Regions from separate parts of the Curtobacterium sp. MCPF17_011 genome, predicted to be linked through region 3. Evidence: predicted binding sites of a transcription regulator. Region 3 holds the regulator's gene; each other region holds the start of a gene.
What was found. The regulator HrcA, encoded in region 3, represses chaperone genes, less so after heat shock. The targets are predictions, from matches to a motif close to TTNGCACTCGNNNNNNNCGAGTGCNAA.
Positions count from the first base shown of each region.

Region 1: DEJ25_RS15725 (Hsp20/alpha crystallin family protein) is a predicted target of HrcA. The motif match lies at 3,123-3,149, and genes of this name have one in related genera.
Region 2: groES (co-chaperone GroES) is a predicted target of HrcA. The motif match lies at 2,010-2,036, and genes of this name have one in related genera.

Region 1 is NZ_QKSK01000017.1:26,141-31,035, forward strand. It holds gene ettA (energy-dependent translational throttle protein EttA) at 1-648, shown strand, start outside; gene DEJ25_RS15710 (thioesterase family protein) at 654-1,136, shown strand; gene DEJ25_RS15715 (acyl-CoA thioesterase) at 1,296-2,153, opposite strand; gene DEJ25_RS15720 (hypothetical protein) at 2,225-2,506, opposite strand; gene DEJ25_RS15725 (Hsp20/alpha crystallin family protein) at 2,612-3,058, opposite strand; gene DEJ25_RS15730 (hypothetical protein) at 3,222-3,923, shown strand; gene DEJ25_RS15735 (globin) at 4,085-4,615, opposite strand; gene DEJ25_RS15740 (mechanosensitive ion channel family protein) at 4,612-4,895, opposite strand, start outside.
Region 2 is NZ_QKSK01000001.1:140,210-145,104, reverse strand. It holds gene tsaD (tRNA (adenosine(37)-N6)-threonylcarbamoyltransferase complex transferase subunit TsaD) at 1-40, shown strand, start outside; gene DEJ25_RS00680 (DUF4190 domain-containing protein) at 119-688, shown strand; gene DEJ25_RS00675 (SAM-dependent methyltransferase) at 768-1,970, opposite strand; gene groES (co-chaperone GroES) at 2,131-2,427, shown strand; gene rarD (EamA family transporter RarD) at 2,537-3,499, shown strand; gene DEJ25_RS00660 (ABC transporter substrate-binding protein) at 3,786-4,895, opposite strand, start outside.
Region 3 is NZ_QKSK01000009.1:15,378-20,272, reverse strand. It holds gene DEJ25_RS12170 (DUF1990 family protein) at 1-53, shown strand, start outside; gene DEJ25_RS12165 (HAD family hydrolase) at 258-950, opposite strand; gene hemW (radical SAM family heme chaperone HemW) at 980-2,197, shown strand; gene DEJ25_RS17055 (DUF4870 domain-containing protein) at 2,222-2,737, opposite strand; gene hrcA (heat-inducible transcriptional repressor HrcA) at 2,857-3,879, shown strand; gene dnaJ (molecular chaperone DnaJ) at 3,929-4,895, shown strand, end outside.

The DNA of each region.
Region 1 (4,895 bases), on a different contig from region 3:
CCCCGCAACGGCATCGTCGGCGTCATCGGCCCGAACGGTGTCGGCAAGACCACGCTCTTCAAGACGATCGTCGGCCTCGAGCCGCTCGATGGTGGCACGCTGAAGATCGGCGACACCGTCGACATCTCGTACGTCGACCAGAGCCGTGGTGGCATCGACCCGAACAAGAACCTGTGGGAGGTCGTGTCCGACGGACTCGACTACATCCAGGTCGGCAAGACCGAGATCCCGTCTCGTGCGTACGTGTCGCAGTTCGGGTTCAAGGGCCCGGACCAGCAGAAGCGTGCCGGCATCCTGTCCGGTGGTGAGCGCAACCGTCTGAACCTGGCGCTGACGCTCAAGCAGGGCGGCAACCTGCTGCTCCTCGACGAGCCGACGAACGACCTGGACGTCGAGACGCTGGGCAGCCTCGAGAACGCGCTGCTCGAGTACCCCGGTTGCGCCGTGGTCATCACCCACGACCGGTGGTTCCTCGACCGCATCGCGACGCACATCCTCGCCTGGGAAGGCCTGAACGAGGACGGCACGCCGATCTGGTACTGGTTCGAGGGCAACTTCGAGGCGTACGAAGAGAACAAGATCGAGCGCCTCGGAGCCGACGCTGCGAAGCCCGGCCGCGCGACGTACCGCAAGCTCACCCGGGACTAGTCCCGGTGGCACGCCTGCACGCTCCGATCCGCATCCGGTGGAGTGACATCGACGCCTACGGGCACGTGAACAACTCCGCGATGCTCCGGCTGCTCGAAGAAGCACGCGTGCTGGCGTTCTGGGCGCCGGACCCCGACGAGATCGATGAGTCGGGGTCCGCGCCCGAGCCGGTGATCGACGGCCGCCCGGGTTCGGGGACGATGACGGTGATCGCGGCGCAGCGCCTCGAGTACCTCGCATCGACGCCGTACTTCCGTCGGCCGCTCGACATCCAGCTCTGGATCGGGCGGATGGGTGGGGCCAGCCTCGACATCTCGTACGAGGTGTGGTCGCCGATCGGGCACGATCCCGCCGAGCTCTACACGCGGGCTACGACCACGCTGGTGCTCGTCGACGCGGAGACGAACCGCCCACGACGCCTCACCGACGTCGAGCGGGCCGCTTGCCAGCAGTACGTCGAACCGCCGGTGACGTTCTCGCGACCCTGACGATCCCTCGATCGTGTAGCCGGCGGTAGGCTCTTCGGGCTCTCGAGTTCTCGGCCCGTCGGACACGTCAGCTCGTCAGTGCGTCGGGCCGCCGGACACGCCAGTCCGCGCGCAGGTTGACACTGCGGCACAGCGTCACAGCGTCAGCTCGACACTCCGTCAGGCGGTCGGAACGCGCATCATGCCCTCCTGGGCGACGGTGGCCAGCAGGCGGCCGTCGTGGGAGAACATCCGGCCCAGCGCGAGGCCCCGGCCACCCTGGGCGCTCGGCGACTCCTGCGCGTACAGCACCCACTCGTCGGCGCGACCGTCACGGTGCCACCACATGGCGTGGTCGAGGCTCGCCAGCTTCACGCCGGGCGTGCCCCAGGCCATGCCGTGCCGACGCATGATCGGTTCGAGGAGGGACAGGTCGCTCGCGTAGGCGAGGACGGCACGGTGCAGGGCGGGGTCGTCCGGCATGTCACGCTCGACGCGGAACCAGACCGCCTGGTGTGCGACCTGCGCGCCCTGTACGTCCACGTAGACCGGACCGTCGACGTGTCGCATGTCGATCGATCGTTCCGCCCACGCCTGTGCGGTCGGGTGGTCGATGCCCGCCAGCACGGAGGCTGCGGAGGGCAGGGACTCCGGCGTGGGGACGTCGAGGGGCATCGGGTCCTGGTGTTCGGCTCCGGCGTCCGGCGTCTGGAACGACGCGATCATCGAGAAGATCGGCGTGCCGTTCTGGTACGCCTGGACCCGGCGGGTGGCGAACGATCGGCCGTCGTGGATCCGCTCCACGCCGAACGTGATCGGGACGTCGATCGCTCCCGGCCGGAGGAAGTAGCCGTGGACGGAGTGGATGTCCCGGCCCTCGATGGTGGCCTGCGCGGCGACGATGCACTGCGCCAGGACCTGCCCTCCGAAGATCCGGCCGCCCGGCGACCAGTGACTCGCTCCGGTGAGGATCGTCTCCCTGGTGCTCGCTCCGGTGTCCTCGAGACGCAGCGTGGAGAGGAAGTCGGGTTCGCGGATCACGCCATCAGTCTACGAAGACTGCATGCGCGTGCCAGAGGTGCTGTCCAGGGGTCCTGACCGGGGTGTCCTCAGTCGCTTCCGGTCGCAGTCGCGCCGAGCAGGTCGAGGACGCGCGGGGATGTCCTCAGCACGCTCCATACGATCACGGCGACGAGCGTCCCGCTGGCGCTGGCCAGCCAGGGAGTGACGAGGTGTGACCAGGCTGTCGGCGAGATGATCCACACGAGCTGGTTGGCGATCACCGATCCCGCCAGCGAGAGCAGCAGACCGAGACCTGGGCGGAGGCTCTGGGCGGCGAACAGGCCGGCGACGACGAGGACGGACGACAGGGCGTTGAACAGATGTGGCATGGGCGTGTGGGGGATCGACAGGCGAGCGCGGGGTGAGGGGTGTCGGGGAGTCGACCGTGGGGTTGGTCCGCATGGGACCGACCCCACGGTTGACTGGCTGGTGCGTCAGCTGCTCGACGCGGCGCGTTCGACGGCGAGTGCCCCGGTGCTGTCACCCGTGCTGATGGCGATCTTGCGCGGCTTCGACGACTCCTGGACGGGGATCGTCACGCTGAGCACGCCGTTGTCGTAGTGCGCGGCGATCCGTTCGACGTCCAGGCCGTCGCCGAGCGTGAGCTGCCGGACGAACGAACCGGGCTGCCGCTCCCGCGTGAGCCACTGTGCACCGTCGGGGGCGCCGAGGGTCCGTTCAGCCCGGATGGTCAGCACGGAACCGTCGACGTCGATGTCGACCGAGCCCGGATCGACGCCGGGCAGGTCCACGTCCATGACGTAGTGGTCACCGGCGCGGTAGAGGTCCATCGGCATCGAGCGTGGGCCCGCTCCTGCTCCGGCGAGGAGGGACCCGGCGAGACGGTCGAGCTCGCGGAACGGGTCGAAGTTCATGGCCATCTGACATCAACTCCTTCACTGGATGGTTGTCGGTTGAGTCGCTGTGACTCAACTGCATCCGGTTTTAGCACTCGAACCCGGAGAGTGCCAAAAGGACGCCGAGAGGACGCCGAGAGGTCGACCAGCGGGTCTCCGGACGGTCGCGGCTAGGATCGGAGGCGACATGAGCAGCTCGTTCACCCTTCCCGACGCCGCCTCGCTCGGTGACCTCCGCACCTACCTCGGGCGGGCCGCTCGCATCGAGGACGGGTCGGTCCGACTCATCGCCGACTCGGGCGTCCTGGCGGTCTACACCGCCATCCTCTACCCGCTCGGTCTGCTCGACGAGCTGCCGACCGTCCTCGGCCTCCGGACCTTCGCGCTGACGCAGCCGGAGCACATCGACGTCGTCGTGCCGCTGCGGTCGTTCCAGGAACGCCTGCGGCTGCTCGCCGAGGCCCAGGACGCCGACCAGGCCGACAGCGCCGACCCGACGCGTGCCACCCCGATCGAGGTCGAGTTGCCCCTCGAGGTCCACACCGTGACGTGGGCAGCGATCTCGCCGCCCCGCGGTGGATGGGCCCCGCTGCCGGACGTCTCCGCGGAGCTCCTGCACCGCGCGGCGCGGCAGGGGATCGACGAGGTCGCGGCTGCCGTGCCGGCGAGCTCGGGGGAGTCGATCGTCCGACGCGTCCGCTCCGAGGTGTGGGGTCGGCCGATCACCGGCGTCGAGCACCTGCCTGCCGGCGCGGGATTCGCTGCCGAGAGCCTCGGGTTCCTCGGCACCGAACCGGTGCGCCTGTTCGAGACCGGTCCGTGGAGTCGGCTCACGACCTCGCGTGGGCACGTGCTCGTCAAGCGGCGCGCCTGGACGCTGAGCTCCTAGCCCGGTCTCGACCGCCGACGGCCGGCCTCGACACGCGACGCCTGGCCCCGATCCCGGCCCGACCCCGATCCCGGCCCGAGTCCCGACCCCGGCGGTCACCCGACTGACCTGCCTGGGCGGGGGCGACCGGACGGCGGACGATGCCGAACGTCCCCCCCGACTCAGTCGAACGCGTTCGTCATCGCGTGGGCCGCGCGGTCCAGGTACCCCCAGAGCTCGGCCTCGTCGAGCGGAGCGAGTCCGAGCGACTCCACCGCGTCGTGCATGTGCTGGAGCCAGTGCTCGCGCGCCTCGGGCGTGATGCGGAACGGGTTGTGCCGCATCCGCAGGCGGGGGTGTCCGCGCTGTTCGCTGTACATGGACGGTCCACCCCAGTACTGCTGGAGGAACTGCGACAGCCGCCAGATCGCCCCCTCGAGGTCGTCGGCCGGGTACATCGGCCAGATGACCTCGTCGTGCTGCACTCCCTCGTAGAAGCGTCGTACCAGACGGTCGAACGTCGGGGCGCCGCCGATGCGGTCGAAGAGCGAGCCGCTCGCCGCGGCGCCGCCGAGTCCGACACGGAGCGTGACGGGCTGCGCCGGAACCGCGCCGGCACCGTCGGCGTGGCCGCTGCTGTCTGCGGGGGCGCTGCTGTCGGGCCGACCAGCGGCTCCGGCCGGTGGCACGATCGGCAGGGACGGTCCGGTCATGGCGAGTCCTCGTGGTCGGTGCTGGGTTCTTCCCCGGTGCGGATGGCCCGCCCGAAGACGTTCCGTCGTGCGCTGCGGGACCGGGCGGGTGTCGGGACCGGCGCGGTCCGCACCGGGCGCAGGCCGTTCACGGAGGTGGCGTTCTCCCACCCGGCGGGCATGATCATCGCCATCGCGGGCAGGGTGACGCCGAGTTCGTCGACGCTGTGCTTGAGCCGGATGCGGAGCTCGCGGCCGACGACGTCGAGCTCGGAGGCGCGGGTCTTCACGACCAGGCGGA
Region 2 (4,895 bases), on a different contig from region 3:
GGCGGACTCCACCCTGCCGGTGACGACCGTCCAGGTCTGAGCCCGACGCCCGGGTCCCTCCGGGCGCCGTGTGGGAGGATCGGGGACGGCGGTCGAGCGGCCGTCAGGAGGGTGCAACGTGTCCGATCTGAACGACCGATCGAAGCCGGACGAGACGCCCCGGCAGGGGCAGCAGTACCCGTCCGGGCAGCAGAGCCAGGGGTGGCAGCAGCCGGGGCAGTACGGCCAGCCGGGGCAGTACGGCCGGTCGCAGCAGTACGGCCAGTACGGTGCCGCTCAGCAGAACCCGTACGCCCAGCAGGACCCGTACGCCGCTCCGCAGTACGGCAACCCCGGGGTGCACGACCCCTACCGGGCCAGCACGCACAACCCGTACGCCCCGCAGAGGACGAGCACCCTCGCGATCCTGTCGATCGTCTTCGCGTTCGGCGGCCTGGTCTTCCCGCTGCTGGTGATCCTCACGAGCCCGGTCGGCGCGATCCTGGGGCACGTCGCCCTCGGCCGTATCAAGCAGACGGGGGAGCAGGGCCGCGGCCTGGCACTCGCCGGCATCATCGGCGGCTGGATCCTGACCGCGCTCTTCGTCCTGATCGTCATCGCGATCATCGCCATCGCCTCATCGATCCCCCAGACGGGCGGCACCGGCTGGGACGGCTCCGGCGGCGGTACCGGCGCCGTCGTCGCCTGACCTCGGGGCTCGCGCGACGACCCGTGGGCTGCGCCCGACCCCGTCGGCTGAGCCCGACCCCGCGTGCTGCGCCCTCTGCTCAGCCGGCCACGTCGGTGAGCCGTTCGCACAGGACGGCAGTGTGTCGTCCCTCCAGTCGGGTGAGCACCAGCGTCACGCTCCCACGGCCCCGCAGACGCAACCGCTTGCGGAACTCGGCCGGGTCCACGTCGACCCCGCGCTTCTTGATCTCCACGGTGCCGATGTCGTCCGCGGCCAGACGCGCAGCCAGGCGCTTGACGTCGAGCGGCATGGTGTCGAGCACCCGGAACCCCTGCGCGAACGGCGTGACGAGGGCCCGGTCGGACGTGATGTACGCGATGCCCTCGGAGAGCATCCGGCCGTTGATCGAGCGTGCGAGGTCCCCGATCAGCCGTGCGCGGATCACGGCGCCGTCCGGCTCGTACAGGTAGGCACCGAGCGCGCCGACCTCGACGTCCTCGGCATCGGCTGCGCCCGTCAGTTCCGCGATGCCGTGCGGGCCGACGACGGTCGCGGCACGGCGGATCCCGGGGCGGGCGAGCGGGCCGAACCACAGGGCGAGTTCGACGACCTCCCGGTCGACGGAGGTCCACTGCGCCTCGGCGGTGTCGGGGATCAGGTCACGGTCGATGCCCGGGCCGAGCTTCACCCCGGTCGGGGTCGTCGTGGCGGCCGCGATCACCGTGTCGAGTGAGGGCGACCAGTCGTCGGGGTCGGCCAGACGGCGGGTGTCCGAGTGCCCGCTCGTGCGGCGGGCCGGGTCCATCCAGACCCCGTCGACGGCGGACAGGTCGAACGAGGCGGCGTCACCGAGCGCGACGCGGGCGTTCGGCCACGGGGCCAGGTTGTGCGTCGCGACGGCCGCCGTCACCTCGTCACGGTCGACCGCGGTGACGTCGAGGTCGAGCGCGGCCATGGCCAACGCGTCACCACCGATCCCGCAGCCGAGGTCCGCGACCCGCTGCAGGCCGGCGGCGGCGAAGCGTCCGGCGTGCTGCGCGGCGACCTGCAGCCGGGTGGCCTGCTCGAGGCCCGCCTCGGTGAAGAGCATGCGGGCGGCGAACTCGCCGAACTTGCCGCGGGCCTTCTGCCGGAGCTTCGCCTGGGTCAGGACGGCCGCCACCAGGGCCGGGTCGTGCCCCTCGGCCCGCAGCCGCGACACCACCCGGACGATCTCGCCGCCGTCGGAGACCGAGGGCGTACGGTCGAGCAGGTCCATCCCGGCCGGGGTCAGCAGCTGGGTGAGTTCGGCGGCGTCCATGCCCTGATCCTCCCAGGCGGCGGACACGACCGTGGAGCACTGGCACTCGGATTGACCGAGTGCCAGTGACGTCCTACAGTTGGGGTTGGCACTCTCCCGAGGGAAGTGCCAACCCGGTTTTCGTCAGTACCGAACACGTACCGAGAAAGAAGAGGTCACCGTGGCCGTCAGCATCAAGCCGCTCGAAGATCGCATCGTCATCCGTCAGGTGGAGGCGGAGCAGACCACCGCGTCCGGTCTGGTCATCCCGGACACCGCGAAGGAGAAGCCCCAGGAGGGCGAGGTCGTCGCCGTGGGCCCCGGTCGTATCGACGACAACGGCAACCGCGTGCCGCTCGACGTCGCCGTCGGCGACAAGGTCATCTACTCGAAGTACGGCGGCACCGAGGTCAAGTACTCGGGCGAGGACCTGCTGGTCCTCTCCGCCCGCGACGTCCTCGCGGTCATCGAGCACTGACACCCGCTCCACGAAACGCCCCGTCGGCCTGGCCGACGGGGCGTTTCGTCGTCCGCCGGGAGGCCCGCCACCAGCACCCGACCTCGGCTCGCCTTCCTAGGATGGTTCCGTGAGTGAACCGAGTCCCACGCGCCCCGCGCGCAGCGAGGCGTCCGTCGGCGTCGTGCAGGCCGTCATCGCCTACGGTCTCTGGGGGTTGATGCCGCTCCTGTTCGCCGCGATGGCACCGGCCGGGCCGTTCGAGATCGTCGCCTGGCGCATCGTCTTCGGCCTCGGGTTCTGTGCGATCGCGATCGCCGTGACGCGGACGTGGCTCCGGACCCGGGCGTTGCTCGCCGACCGCCGCGTGATGGCCGTCCTGGCACTCGCCGCCGTCCTGATCCTGGTGAACTGGACCGTGTACGTCGCCGCGACGACGACCGGGCACACGGTCGAGGCCGCGCTCGGGTACTTCATCAACCCGCTCGTGACGATCGCGCTCGGTGTCGTCCTGCTCCACGAGCGACTCCGGCCGGCACAGTGGGCAGCGGTCGGGATCAGCGTGGTGGCGGTCGTCGTGATCGCGGTCGGCTACGGGCGGGTCCCGTGGATCTCGCTCACCCTGGCCTTCTCGTTCGGGCTGTACGGGCTCGTGAAGAAGCGGGTCGGTGGCACGGTCGACGCGCTCAGCGGACTCACGATCGAGACGATGTGGCTGACGCCGCTCGCGGTGGGGGTGCTCGTCGTCCTGGGCACCACGGGTCTGGCCGGCGGCGTGACCCTCGGCGGCGAGGGCTGGCTGCACACGCTCATCATGATCGGCGCGGGACCGGCGACGGCTGTGCCGCTCCTGCTCTTCGCGTCGTCCGCTCGGCGGCTGACGCTCTCCACGCTCGGGCTGACGCAGTACCTGACGCCGGTGATGCAGCTCGTGGTCGGGGTGACGATCCAGCACGAGGCGATGTCGGGCTCGCGGTGGGTCGGCTTCGCGATCGTGTGGGTCGCGCTCGTGGTGCTCACGGTGGACTCGTTCACGGCGGCGCGGCGTGTGCGACGCACCCCGGTGCCTGAGGTGGCGGACGCCGGGGCGTAGGCGGTCCACCGGGTCTCCCCGGGCCTCCAGTCTGCCGTCTGCCCGAGACGCCCCCGTCTGTGCGAGACGCCGCCGTGTGTGCGAGACGCCGCCGTGTGTGCGAGACGCCGCCGTGTGTGCGAGACGCCGCGACCGCTGCGAGACGCCGCGGAGTCGGCGGTGTTTCGGCGGCATCGCGGCGTCCTCTGGCGACGCCACCGTCTCGCGCGCATGCAGGGACCACCCGGCGCACGCGAACGGCCCCCGGGAGCTGCTGCTCCCGGGGGCCGTCGTGGTGCTGGTGCGGTTACTTCGAGACCGAGCCCTGGATGGCGCTCTGGTAGACCGGCTTGTTGTCCGAGTCGAACTTGTAGATGCCGATGTAGGCGCTCGACGGGTCGTTCTTCTTGTCGAACGGGCCGATGCCGGACGGACCGGTGTAGTGGATGTCCTTGCCGTCGTCCAGCAGAGCCTTGCACTCCTTGAACGTCGCGCACTCGGTGCCACCGTCGGCGCCGGACACCGCAGCCATGTTGGCCTGGATGGTGCCGGAGTCGGTGCCCTTGCCCTTCACCGCGGCGAGGGCGGCGATGGTCGTGGCGTCGTAGGACTCAGCCGCGTACGAGAAGTCGGCGAGGTCCTTGCCGGAGGACTTCTTGTAGAACTCCACCAGACGCTGCTTCAGCTCGTCCTTCGGGCTGGCACCGGGGATGGTGCCCTGGGCGCCGTCGAGGGTGCCCTTGTCGAAGTCCTTCGAGTAGTCCGCGGTGTTGCCGTCGGACATGTAGATCTTCGCCTTGTTCCCCTGCGAGACGAGCTCGGGGATGATCGACTTCGTCTCGTCGAAGGCGAGCACGACGATCGCGTCGGGCTTCGCGGCGAGTGCCGCGGTCACCTCGGACGAGAACGTGGTCTGTCCGGGCGGGAACTCCTGGCCCTTGCCCTTGGCGCCGTAGACGACCTGGCCGCCGGCGGCCTCGACGGCCTCCTGGACGGAGTTGCGGAGGCCGGTGCCGTACGTGTCGTTGAAGACGAGGAACGCGACCTTGGCGTTGCCGTCACCCGTGACGAGCTGGCCGAGCGCGGAGCCCTGCACCGAGTCCGGCGGAGCGGTGCGGTAGTAGTGCGAGGAGTACCCGGACAGGTCGGTCGCGGTGTTGGCCGGCGAGACCTGGACGATGCAGTTGCTGGTGAGCTGGTCGATCACGTTGAGCGTGACGGACGAGGACTCGGCGCCGATGACGACGGGGACCTTGGCGTTGACGAGCTTCGTCGCGGCCGAGCTCGAGACGGTCATGTCGTTGCTGTCACCGGAGTCGGTGGCAGGGTCGATCGTGACGTCCTTGTCGAGCACGCCGCCGCCGGAGTTGATGTCCTCGACCGCGAGGCCGACGCCGGACTCGGCGGGCGGGTTCAG
Region 3 (4,895 bases):
GCCAGCAGCGGGTGATGGCGGAGAAGTACCTGGCCGCCCTGCGCGGCGACTGACCCGACGACGTGACCGGTCCCGGAGACCGGTCACGTGCCTCCCGGCCGGGAGGCCCGCCCCGCTCCCGACAGGCGCCGACCGGCAGCCCCGCGCCCGACCGGCAGCCCCGGGCCCGACCGGCAGCCCCGCGCCCGACCGGCAGCAACGGGGCCGCCCGGCGGCCACGGGGCCGACCGGGACCAGCAGGCAGACCACCGGTCTGCTCAGGCGAGCGGCGCCAGGCCCGCGATCGCGTCCTCGATGAGCCCCGCGTCCTGGACGCAGTCCCGCGCCACGGCCACCGCGCTCGTCCCCTGGAGCGCCGCCACGTCGTACGCGCCGGTCGCGACCGCCACGAACGGGATCCCGACCGCATCCGCCGCCTCGCCGTCGCGCGGGGTGTCCCCGACGATGACCGCCCGGGTGCCGGACAGGGCTGCGGCGGCGACGGCGGTGATGCCGGCCCGCTCGACCTCGGTGTCGCCGAAGTACGAGTGTTCCCAGTCGAAGACGTCGACGTCGAAGCCCGCGCCGAGCAGCTTGACGCGGGCTCGGTACGCGGAGTTGCCGGTGAGCAGGCCGTTCCGCCAGCCGAGGTCGGCGAAGCGTCGGACCAAGTCGATCGCGCCGGGTGCCGGGATGCGTCGGTCGCCAGAGCGGTGCCGTTCCTCGGACAGGTCGCGGAGGTGTCCGCTGACGGTGGGGACCAGGTCGTCGTCCAGGTGGTGCGCGCGGACGTGCTCGACGATGATGCCGGCGTCGGTCCGACCGTGCTGGTGGCCGACGAGCTGCGGGAGGTCGCGGCCGAGCGCTCGTTCCAGCGCCAGGTGGTACAGGTTCCCCGGTGCCGCGGCGTTGCGCACGAGGGTGCCGTCGATGTCCCAGAGGACCGTGGTGGTGACCGGATGGTGCTCCATGCCGTCCATGATGACGGACAATGGACTCCATGCCGAGTGCTCTCCCGATCGCCGATCCCGCTCCGTCGGACGGACTGGTCGAACCGGCACCCGGAGCGGGTCAGGTGCCGTTCGGCGTCTACGTCCACGTGCCCTTCTGCCGGGTGCGGTGTGGGTACTGCGACTTCAACACGTACACGGCCTCCGAGCTCCGCGGAGTCCGGCGTGACGACTACGCCGGCCACGCCCTCCGTGAGATCGCGTTCGCGGACCAGGTGCTCGAGCGCTCCGGCGTCCCGCGGCGGCCGGTCTCGACGGTGTTCTTCGGCGGCGGCACCCCGACGATGCTGCCGGCGTCCGACCTGGCGATGATCCTGCGGGCGGTCGACGACACGTGGGGGATCCTGCCCGGGGCCGAGGTCACGACCGAGGCCAACCCGGACTCCGTCGACGCCGAGTCGATCGCGACGCTGCAGCGCGCCGGCTTCACCCGGATGAGCTACGGCATGCAGTCGGCGGTGCCGCACGTGCTGGCGACCCTGGACCGCACGCACGACCCCGAGCGGGTGCCGGTGGTCGTCGACCTCGCGAAGCAGCAGGGTCTCGACGTCAGCCTGGACCTCATCTACTCGACGCCGGGGGAGTCGCTCGACGACTGGCGCACCTCGCTCGACGCGGCGATCGCCTGCGCTCCGGACCACGTGTCCGCCTACTCGCTCATCGTCGAGGACGGGACCGCGATGGGCCGTGCCGTGTCCCGCGGGGAGTTGCCCGCCCCGGACGACGACCTGGCGGCGGACATGTACGAGCTCGCCGACCAGGTGCTCCGTGACGCCGGCTACGACTGGTACGAGGTCTCGAACTGGTCGCGCGGCGCCGGACACGCCAGTCGGCACAACCTGTCCTACTGGAAGGGCCACGACTGGTGGGGCATCGGCCCGGGCGCGCACTCCGCCGTCGCCGGCACCCGCTGGTGGAACGTCAAGCACCCGGCCGCCTACGCGAACAAGGTGCTGCAGGACGTGTCCCCGGCCGCCGGGCGCGAGACCCTGGACGACGAGACGCGCTACGTCGAGCGGGTCCTGCTCGCCGCGCGGGTCCGCGGCGAGCTGCGGATCGACGAGCTCCGCCGGGAGGCCCGTGGCCGCGTCGCCGGCCTCATCGCCCGTGGTCTCGTGGACGGCCGGGCAGCGCTCGGCGGGACGCTGGAACTGACCCTGCCGGGACGGCTGCTCGCCGACGCCGTGGTCCGCGACCTGCTCGACTGACCGGTCGGTCCCGGTACGTGCTCGCTACTGCTTGATGAACTCGATGGTGAGCGGGTACCGGTAGAACTGCCCCTGGTTCGCAGCGAGGGCGGCCAGGATGCCGAACACGATCGACACGATCCCGGTGGCCGTGATCACGAGGAACCCGATGCCGAGCACCGACGTCAGGATGCCGGCGAAGTAGGCGATGGCCATCGTGATGTGGAAGTTCAGTGCCGCCCGGGTGTGCTCCCGGACGAAGTTGCCGCGGTCCCGCAGGACGAAGTAGGCGATGACCGGCACCAGGACGTTCGAGAAGATCCCGCCGACGTGCGTCAGGGTCGCCCAGAGGCGCTGGTCCTCGGGGGTCATCGGCTGCGGGGGCCGGTAGCCGGACGGGTACTGCTGCCCGGGCTGCTGCCCGCCGCCGTACTGCCCACCGGGGTACTGCCCGCCGGGGTACTGCCCGCCGGGGTACTGGCCGCCGGGGTACTGCCCGCCGGGCTGCTTCCCGCCCGGGTACTGGTCGCCCGGGCCGCCGGGTCCGTGTCCGTCGCTCATGCCCGCAGCGTACCGAGCGACCGGTGGAGAAGTCCCGTCTCGTCGGCGGTCGGGCGTAGGATCAGCACTCGGCATGCGAGAGTGCCAGCCGGACGGATCGACACGAGCGGAGGGAACCGATGGTCAGCGAACGGAGCCTCGAGGTCCTCAAGGCGATCGTGCGCGACTACGTCGCCTCCCGCGAACCCGTCGGCTCGAAGACCATCGTCGAGCGCCACGCCTTCGGGGTCAGCGCCGCAACGATCCGCAACGACATGGCTCAGCTCGAGGACGAGCAGCTCATCATCGCCCCGCACACCTCCTCCGGCCGTGTGCCCACGGACAAGGGGTACCGGGTGTTCGTCGACCACCTGGCGGCGGCGCGTCCGCTCTCCGGCGCGCAGCGGCAGGCGATCGAGACCTTCCTCGGCGCCTCGAACGACCTCGACGACGTCCTCACCCGCACCGTCCGGCTGCTCAGCCAGTTGACGAACCAGGTCGCGCTCGTGCAGTACCCGACGATGGGCCACGCGCGTGTCCAGCACGTCGAACTCGTCCGCCTCGCGGACAACCGGTTGATGGTGGTCCTCATCACCGACACCGCCCGGGTCGAGCAGCGCGTCATCGAGACGGACGTCCCGTTCGACGAGTCCGCGCTCTCCGAACTCCGCACCCTCGTCAACGGCGCGACCGTGGGCCTGCTGCTGCAGGACGCTCCGCCGGCGCTCCGTGAGATCCCCGGCCAGCTCCGGCCCGCGGTCCAGCCGCTCGCCGGCGTCGTGGTCGCGAGCCTGGTCGAGCAGGTCGCCGCCAACCGGCAGGACCGCCTGCTGATGGCGGGTGCCGCGAACCTGGCGAAGAGCGAGCAGGACTTCTCCGGCGGACTCTTCCCCGTGCTCGAGGCGATCGAGGAACAGGTCACCCTGCTCCGGTTGTTCGGCGAGATGCAGGTCGACGACATCGCCGTGGCAGCGAGCATCGGACGTGAGAACGCCGAGTACGGTCTCGACGCCACGAGCATCGTCGCCGGCGGCTACCTGGCCGCCCGCGGTGAGATCGCCCGACTGGGCGTCCTCGGTCCGACCAGGATGGACTACGGCACGAACATGGCCGCGGTCCGTGCGGTCGCCCGCTACCTGTCCCGGCTGCTCGGCGAGAACTGACCCGCCGGACACCCCCACCCCGTCCACCCACGCACCCCCTGAGGAACACTTGGCAGACCACTACGACGTCCTCGGCGTCCCGCGCGACGCCTCCGACGCCGACATCAAGAAGGCGTACCGGCGGCTTGCTCGCGAACTGCACCCGGACGTGAACCCGAGCCCCGACGCCGCTGAGCGCTTCAAGGACGTCACCCACGCGTACGACGTCCTCAGCGACCCGGAACAGCGCCGTCGCTTCGATGCCGGCCCCCAGGACGGCGGGTTCGGTGCCGCCGCCGGCGGCTTCAGCGACATCTTCGACGCCTTCTTCGGCGGGGGTGGTGGCGGTGGCGGCCGTGGGACCGGTCCGCGCAGCCGTGCCGAGCGCGGCGGCGACGCCCTGCTCCGGCTCGAGGTGGACCTGGACGAGGTCGTCTTCGGCACGCACAAGGACCTCGAGGTCGACACCGCCGTGCTCTGCGACACGTGCGGTGGCTCCTGTTGCGCGCCCGGCACGAGCCCGCAGACGTGCGACATCTGCGGCGGGACCGGCCACATCCAGCGCCAGGTCCGCTCGCTCCTCGGCAACGTCGTGACGAGCGCTCCGTGTGGCACCTGCCGCGGCTACGGCACCGTCATCCCGAACCCGTGCCCCACCTGTCAGGGTCAGGGCCGCGTCCGGGCCCGTCGCACCGTTCCGGTGGACGTGCCTGCCGGCGTCGACTCGGGCCTCCGCCTGCAGATGCCCGGCCAGGGCGAGGTCGGCCCGGCCGGTGGACCCGCCGGTGACCTGTACCTCGAGGTGCGCGTCCGCCACCACGACGTCTTCAGCCGTGACGGAGACGACCTCCTCGCGACGCTCGAGGTCCCGATGACCGACGCCATCCTCGGTGCGACGACCACGATCGACGGCCTGGACGGTCCGGTCGAGCTCGAGCTCCGTCCGGGCGTGCAGAGCGCCGACGTACTGGTCATCAAGGACCGCGGCGTCACGAAGCTCCGCGGTTCCGGCCGCGGTGACCTCAAGGTCGGCATCC